DNA from 3 places in the Streptomyces sp. NPDC016562 genome. Region 2 is predicted to be linked to each of the others. Evidence: riboswitches for the same ligand, from Rfam matches in the RefSeq annotation. Region 2 holds a riboswitch; each other region holds the start of a gene.
The links. A riboswitch is a leader RNA that binds a small molecule or an ion and turns the genes downstream of it on or off. The one in region 2 is predicted to bind thiamine pyrophosphate.
Positions count from the first base shown of each region.

Region 1: linked by a shared signal. The riboswitch ahead of thiC (phosphomethylpyrimidine synthase ThiC) and the one ahead of thiO (glycine oxidase ThiO) in region 2 are both predicted to bind thiamine pyrophosphate.
Region 3: linked by a shared signal. The riboswitch ahead of ACF059_RS00385 (thiamine ABC transporter substrate binding subunit) and the one ahead of thiO (glycine oxidase ThiO) in region 2 are both predicted to bind thiamine pyrophosphate.

Region 1 covers NZ_JBIBRZ010000004.1:507,627-509,884, reverse strand. Annotated here, with positions in the region: gene thiC (phosphomethylpyrimidine synthase ThiC) at 1-1,216, opposite strand, end outside; TPP riboswitch at 1,211-1,356, opposite strand; gene ACF059_RS20855 (YibE/F family protein) at 1,396-2,258, shown strand, end outside.
Region 2 covers NZ_JBIBRZ010000007.1:48,487-50,744, reverse strand. Annotated here, with positions in the region: gene ACF059_RS25740 (NAD(P)/FAD-dependent oxidoreductase) at 1-935, opposite strand, end outside; TPP riboswitch at 1,017-1,128, shown strand; gene thiO (glycine oxidase ThiO) at 1,126-2,258, shown strand, end outside.
Region 3 covers NZ_JBIBRZ010000001.1:89,139-91,396, forward strand. Annotated here, with positions in the region: gene ACF059_RS00380 (ABC transporter permease) at 1-147, opposite strand, end outside; gene ACF059_RS00385 (thiamine ABC transporter substrate binding subunit) at 246-1,373, opposite strand; TPP riboswitch at 1,458-1,567, opposite strand; gene rlmN (23S rRNA (adenine(2503)-C(2))-methyltransferase RlmN) at 1,653-2,258, opposite strand, start outside.

The DNA.
Region 1 (2,258 bases), on a different contig from region 2:
TGATCTTGTGCATCGGGACGTGGCCCGGGCCCTCGATCATGGTCTGGACGTTGTGGCGCTTGGCGATCGTGTTCAGCTCGCCGAGCGTCTTGAGCTCCGCGAACTGCGCCGCGTCGTTGGCGTCCGCGATGGAGCCGGGGCGCAGGCCGTCGCCGAGCGAGTACGTGACGTCGTAGGACGCCAGGATCTCGCAGAGCTCCTCGAAGTTCGTGTAAAGGAAGTTCTCCTTGTGGTGCGCCAGGCACCAGGCGGCCATGATCGAGCCACCGCGCGAGACGATGCCGGTCTTGCGGCGGGCGGTCAGCGGCACGTAGGGCAGCAGCACGCCGGCGTGGACCGTCATGTAGTCGACGCCCTGCTCGGCCTGCTCGATGACCGTGTCCTTGTAGATATCCCAGGTCAGGTCCTCGGCGCGGCCGTCGACCTTCTCCAGCGCCTGGTACAGCGGCACGGTGCCGATGGGGACGGGCGAGTTGCGCAGGACCCACTCGCGGGTGGTGTGGATGTTGCGGCCCGTCGAGAGGTCCATGACCGTGTCGGCGCCCCACTTGGTCGCCCAGGTCATCTTGTCGACCTCCTCCTCGATGGAGGAGGTGACGGCCGAGTTGCCGATGTTGGCGTTGACCTTCACCAGGAACCGCTTGCCGATGATCATCGGCTCGATCTCGGGGTGGTTCACGTTCGCCGGAAGCACGGCCCGGCCCGCGGCGATCTCCTCGCGCACGACCTCGGGGGAGACGTTCTCGCGGATCGCGACGTACTCCATCTCCGGGGTGATCTCACCCCGGCGGGCGTACGCGAGCTGCGTGACGGCGGCGCCGCCACGGCCGCGGCGGGGCTGGCGCGGGCGGCCCGGGAAGACCGCGTCGAGGTTCTTCAGCCCGCCGCGCGGCGAGGTGTGCTTGATGCCGTCGTCCTCGGGGCGCACGGGACGGCCCGCGTACTCCTCGGTGTCACCGCGGCCGATGATCCAGTTCTCGCGCAGCGGTGCGAGGCCGCGGCGCACGTCGGTCTCGATCTGCGGGTCGGTGTACGGCCCGGACGTGTCGTACAGCGTCACGTCCTTGCCGTTGGTGAGGTGGACCTGGCGGACCGGCACCCGGAGGTCGGGGCGGGAGCCCGCCACGTATCCCTTGTGCCAGCCCGGCTGGCGCTCGGTCTGGCCGTCGGCGTCCTGGCTGACGGCAGGCGTGCGTGCGTCGTCCTGAATGGTCATGAGACCTGATCTCCCTACGCCGGCATTACCCGGTAACAGGTTCGGCGGTCGACGCAGCCTCTTCCCGTACGCATCCGTGATGCGCGTACGGTGATCAGCGTCCTCTCAGCCCGGTGCTCCGAGCTCCCGCGTTGTGCAAAGTAGCCCCCACGCTAGCGTCATCCATGGCGTGCTGAACAGTGGGCCCCCTCATCTCTTGCGATGATCTGCTGGTGACGACTTCGCCGCAGCCCCCCACCGATCCCACCGAGCCCGCTGGCCACACCGGCCACGAGCACCCAGGTCCCGGGCACGGAAACGGGCACGGGCACGGGCATGCTCACGGGCACAGCCATGGTCACGGCCCAGCGGCTCCGGTGTCGAAGCACCTGCGCAAGGTCATCGCGGCCGTACTGATCCCCTTCGCCACCGCCGTCTTCGTCGGCATGGCCGTCCTCTGGCCCGGCGGCGCCCCCGCCCACGAGCGCACGGGGGTCGGCTTCGACCGGCAGACCCAGCAGGGCAAGGTCGTCTCGCTCGCACAGGTCGACTGCAAATCAGTGAACGCCGCGCAGGTGCCGCCGACGGGCGACACCTCCACCCCCGAGGGGCGTGAGGCGCAGGCCGCGCAGACCGGGGAGTGCAAGAAGGCCACCATCGAGATCGGCAGCGGCCCGGAGAAGGGCCGCACCTTCGTGGAGATCGTCCAGCCGGGCGCCCCCCGGCAGTTGACGGACGGCCAGGAGGTGGTCGTGGCGTACGCGCCGGACGCCCCGCGCGACCTCCAGTACTCGGTGATCGACGTGAACCGCAAGTTCCCGATGGCGCTGCTGGCCGGCATCTTCGCCCTCGCCGTCGTGCTCGTCGGGCGGATGCGCGGGCTGTTCGCACTGATCGCGCTGGTCGTCAGCTTCGGCGTGCTGACGCTCTTCATCCTCCCGGCCATCCTGCAGGGCTCGAACCCGCTGGTCGTGGCGGTGATCGGCGCGAGCGCCATCATGCTGATCGCGCTCTACATGTGCCACGGCCTGACGGCCCGTACCTCGGTCGCCGTGCTCGGCAC
Region 2 (2,258 bases):
GCGGCCCCGGCCAGCACGTTCGCCGCGACCGCCCGCGGCCCCTGGAGCGCGTTGTCCCAGTGGTGGACGAGCAGCCGCGTCCCGTAGCGCCCGGACGGGAAGGACGCGCAGTCGCCGACCGCGTACACCCCGGGCAGGGAGGTCCGCAGGTAGGCGTCGGCCGTGATCGAGCCGTCGGGGCCCAGCTCCACGCCGGAGCCGGCCAGCCAGGCGGTGGCGGGCCGCGCGCCGACGCCCACGACGACCGCGTCGGCGGGCAGGGTGCGGCCGTCCGCCAGCAGGACCCGGCCCTCCTCGACCCCGGCGACCTTCGCGCCGGTGATCAGCCCGGCGCCCGCCTCCTCGTACCAGCGGGCCATCGGCGCGGCGACCTCCGCGGGCAGCGCCCCCGCCAGCACCCGGTCGGCCGCCTCGACGACGGTCACCGCGCAGCCCGCCTCCCGGGCCGCGGTGGCGAACTCGGCGCCGATCCAGCCCGCTCCGACGACCACGACCGAGGGGGCCTGGGCGAGGACCGGGCGCAGCCGCTGCGCGTCGTCCAGGGTGCGCAGCAGGTGGACGCCCGGGACGCCCTCGGTGCCGGGCAGGGTCAGCGGCTGCGCGCCGGTCGCCAGTACGAGGACCTCGTACGGGACCGGGCCCGCCTCGGTGTCCAGCTCGCGGTCGGCGGCCCGCAGGCCGGTGACCTCCGTCCCGAGCCGGAGCTCGATGCCGAGCGCTTCGAAGTCCACGTCGAAGGCGGAGTCCTCGGCCTTGCCGAGCAGCACCGCCTTGGACAGCGGGGGCCGGTCGTAGGGCTGGTGGGGTTCGGCTCCCAGGAGGGTCACGGGGCCGGTGAAGCCCTGCTCCCGCAGGGCCACCGCGGTCTGCACCCCGGCCATTCCGGCGCCGACGATCACGACGCCGCGCTGATTCTGTTCCGTCTGCTCGCTCACCCGGCCACCCTAATCATCTGACGCTCCGTCAGGAATAGGTGCCGCCTTACCGGCCGTCGGGAGCCGGGTTAGTCTGGCCACCGTACCTATCGCGGGAGTCCGGCGCACCGGGCTGAGAGGGAGGCTGGCCGGCCTCCGACCGTACGAACCTGATCCGGGTCATGCCGGCGAAGGGAGGGGCTGGACGCCCATGCACGCATCTCGAAGGGAATCCGCCGACGGATCCGCCGACGGATCCGGCGACGGCTCCGGCGGCGGCTCGGCCAGGGGATCCGCCGGGGGATCCGACGCGCTCGTCATCGGTGGCGGGATCATCGGCCTGGTCACCGCCTGGCGGGCCGCGGCGCGCGGACTGCGCACCGTACTGGCCGACCCGGCACCCGGCGGCGGCGCCGCCCAGGTCGCGGCCGGCATGCTCGCCCCCGTCACCGAACTGCACTACGGCGAGGAAGCCCTGCTGGGCCTGGGCCTCGCCTCCGCCGCGCGCTATCCCGACTTCGCCGCCGAGCTCGCCGAGGCCAGCGGCATCGACATCGGCTACCGCGCCTGCGGAACCCTGTCCGTCGCCCTCGACGCCGACGACCGGCTCCACCTGCGCGAACTGCACGCCCTGCAGCGCCGCTGCGGCCTGGAGTCCGAGTGGCTCACCGGCCGCGAGTGCCGCCGCCTGGAGCCGTTGCTCGCCCCGGGCGTCCGCGGCGGCCTGCGCGTGGACGGCGACCACCAGGTCGACCCGCGCCGGCTCGCGGCCGCCCTGCTGGCCGCCTGCGAACGGGCCGGCGTGATCATCCACCGGGCGCGCGCCGAGCGGCTGCTGGTCACCGCCGACCGTGCGGCGGGCGCCCTGCTCGACGACGGTACGCGGGTGCGCGCCCACCAGGTGGTCCTCGCGGCGGGCTCCCTCAGCGGCAGGCTGGCCGGCGTACCGCCGCAGGCGGCCGTACCGGTCCGGCCGGTGAAGGGACAGGTCCTTCGGCTCACGGTGCCGCCCGCCTACGCGCCCTTCCTGTCGCGGACCGTGCGGGCCGTCGTGCGCGGCAGCCACGTCTACCTGGTGCCGCGCGAGAACGGCGAGCTCGTCGTCGGCGCCACCAGCGAGGAACTCGGCTGGGACACCACGGTCACCGCGGGCGGAGTCTACGAACTCCTGCGCGACGCCCACGAACTGGTGCCCGGCATCACCGAACTCCCGCTCACCGAGACCCGCGCGGGGCTGCGTCCCGGCTCGCCCGACAACGCCCCGCTGCTGGGCCCGACCGAACTGCCGGGCCTGCACCTGGCCACCGGCCACTACCGCAACGGGGTGCTGCTCACCCCGCTGAC
Region 3 (2,258 bases), on a different contig from region 2:
CCACAGCACTCCGGCGATGTCGGGCCGGGTGATCACCTCGCCGATCCGGCCGAACTGCCACCCGTCGGCGGTCTTGAGGCCGCGCCCGACGATCGCGGCGACGGGGTAGGCGAAGAACAGCCCGAAGAAGGCGAGGGGAACGGCCATCAGGGCGAGCCGCACGGCGGTCGCCCTGACGGCCGTCCCGGCGGGGCCGGGGACCGCCGCGGCGCCCCCCGGCGCCGCGCGCGGAACCTTCGTACCGCTTACTTCACGACGAGCGCGGTCCATGCCTTGACCCACTGCTCACGGTTCTCGGCGATGGTCTGCGGAGCGACGTTCTCGGGCTTCTCGACGACCGCGCCGTGCTTGGTGAACAGCTCCGGCAGGGCGGCGTTCGCCGTCACCGGGTTCACGAACATCTGGAGCGGCATGTCCTCCTGGAACTTCTTGCTGATCAGGAAGTCGACGAGCGCCTTGCCGCCCTCCTCGTTCTTCGCCCCCTTCAGCAGACCCGCGAACTCGATCTGGCGGAAGCAGGTGCCGGTGGCGACGCCCGTCGGGGCCTCGGCCGGCTGCGGCTCGCCGTACAGCACCTCGACCGGGGGGCTGGAGGCGTAGGAGACGACCAGCGGGCGGTCGCCCTTGGCCTTCTTGCCGCCCGCCGAGCCGGAGAAGCGCTCGTTGTAGGCCTGCTCCCAGCCGTCGACGACCTCGACGCCGTTGGCCTTCAGCTTGCTCCAGTAGTCCTTCCACCCTCCCCCAGAGGCTTCGCCCTGGGAGGTGCCCCCATCGCCGTACTTGCCGACGGAGGCGAGGAGGAAGCCGAGGCCGGGCGAGGAGGTCGCGGCGTTCTCGGTGACCAGCAGGTTCTTGTACTCCGGCTTGATCAGGTCGTCCAGCGTCTGCGGCGGGGCGATCTTCTTGTCCGCGAAGTACGCCTTGTCGTAGTTGACGCAGATGTCGCCGGAGTCGACCGGGGTGACGCGGTGCTCCTTGTCGAGCACGTACTCGGGCTTCACCTCGGCCAGGCCCTTGGCCTCGTACGGCGTGAAGAGACCGTTGTCGAGGGCGCGCGAGAGCAGGGTGTTGTCCACCCCGAAGAAGACGTCGCCGCGCGGCGAGCCCTTGGTGAGGATCTCCTGGTTCAGTGCCGCGCCGGCGTCCCCGGACTTCAGCACCTTGACGGTGTAGCCGCTCTGCTGCTCGAACTCCTTCAGGACCGTGTCGGTCACGTTGAAGGAGTCGTGCGAGACGAGGGTGACGGTCTTGGACTTCGGGCTCTCGCCGGCGCCGGCGGTCTTGTCCTCGGCGTCGCCGCCGCAGGCGCTGAGCGTGCTGACGCCCAGCGCGGCCGCGAGCGCGGCGCCCGCGATCTTCTTGGTGGTGCTCACTGGTGATTCCTCCTGGGATGACCAGGAGAAGACGCGGCCCCGCCCGGCGCTCAGTGCGAGCGGACGCCGGGCAGGGCGCAACAGCTTGAGTGGTGACCGAACTTCCTACCCCGAATGACCGGGGCGAGGTTCAGAGGGTCTGCGGATGACGGTTGCCGCACTCTCAGCGCTGTGGCGCTCCCCTGTCGGAATATGAAATTGGTTCGGCCACAGGGTACCCCGTGGCCGAATCATGCAGAACGGAAGCGGAATCCAGTGCTCCAAGCGCTCCTAGGGCTCCTAGCGCTCCGAAGCGGCCAGCTGGCCGCACGCGCCGTCGATCTCCTGGCCGCGGGTGTCGCGTACGGTCACGGGCACGCCGTGACGGGCGATGGCCTCCACGAAGGCCCTCTCGTCCTCGGGGCGCGAGGCGGTCCACTTGGAGCCCGGCGTCGGGTTCAGCGGGATCAGGTTGACGTGGACGCGCTTGCCCTTGAGCAGCTTGCCCAGCAGGTCACCGCGCCAGGCCTGGTCGTTGATGTCGCGGATCAGGGCGTACTCGATCGAGATCCGGCGGCCGGACTTCTCCGCGTACTCCCAGGCCGCGCCGAGGACCTCGCGGACGTTCCAGCGGGTGTTCACGGGGACCAGGGTGTCGCGCAGCTCGTCGTCGGGCGCGTGCAGCGAGACGGCGAGACGGCACTTGAAGCCCTCGTCGGCGAACCGCAGCATGGCCGGGACCAGGCCGACGGTGGAGACGGTGATCCCGCGCTGGGACAGGCCCAGGCCGTCGGGCTCCGGGTCGGTGAGCCGGCGGATGGCGCCGACCACCCGGTTGTAGTTGGCGAGCGGCTCGCCCATGCCCATGAAAACGATGTTCGACAGCCGGGCGGGGCCGCCGGGGAC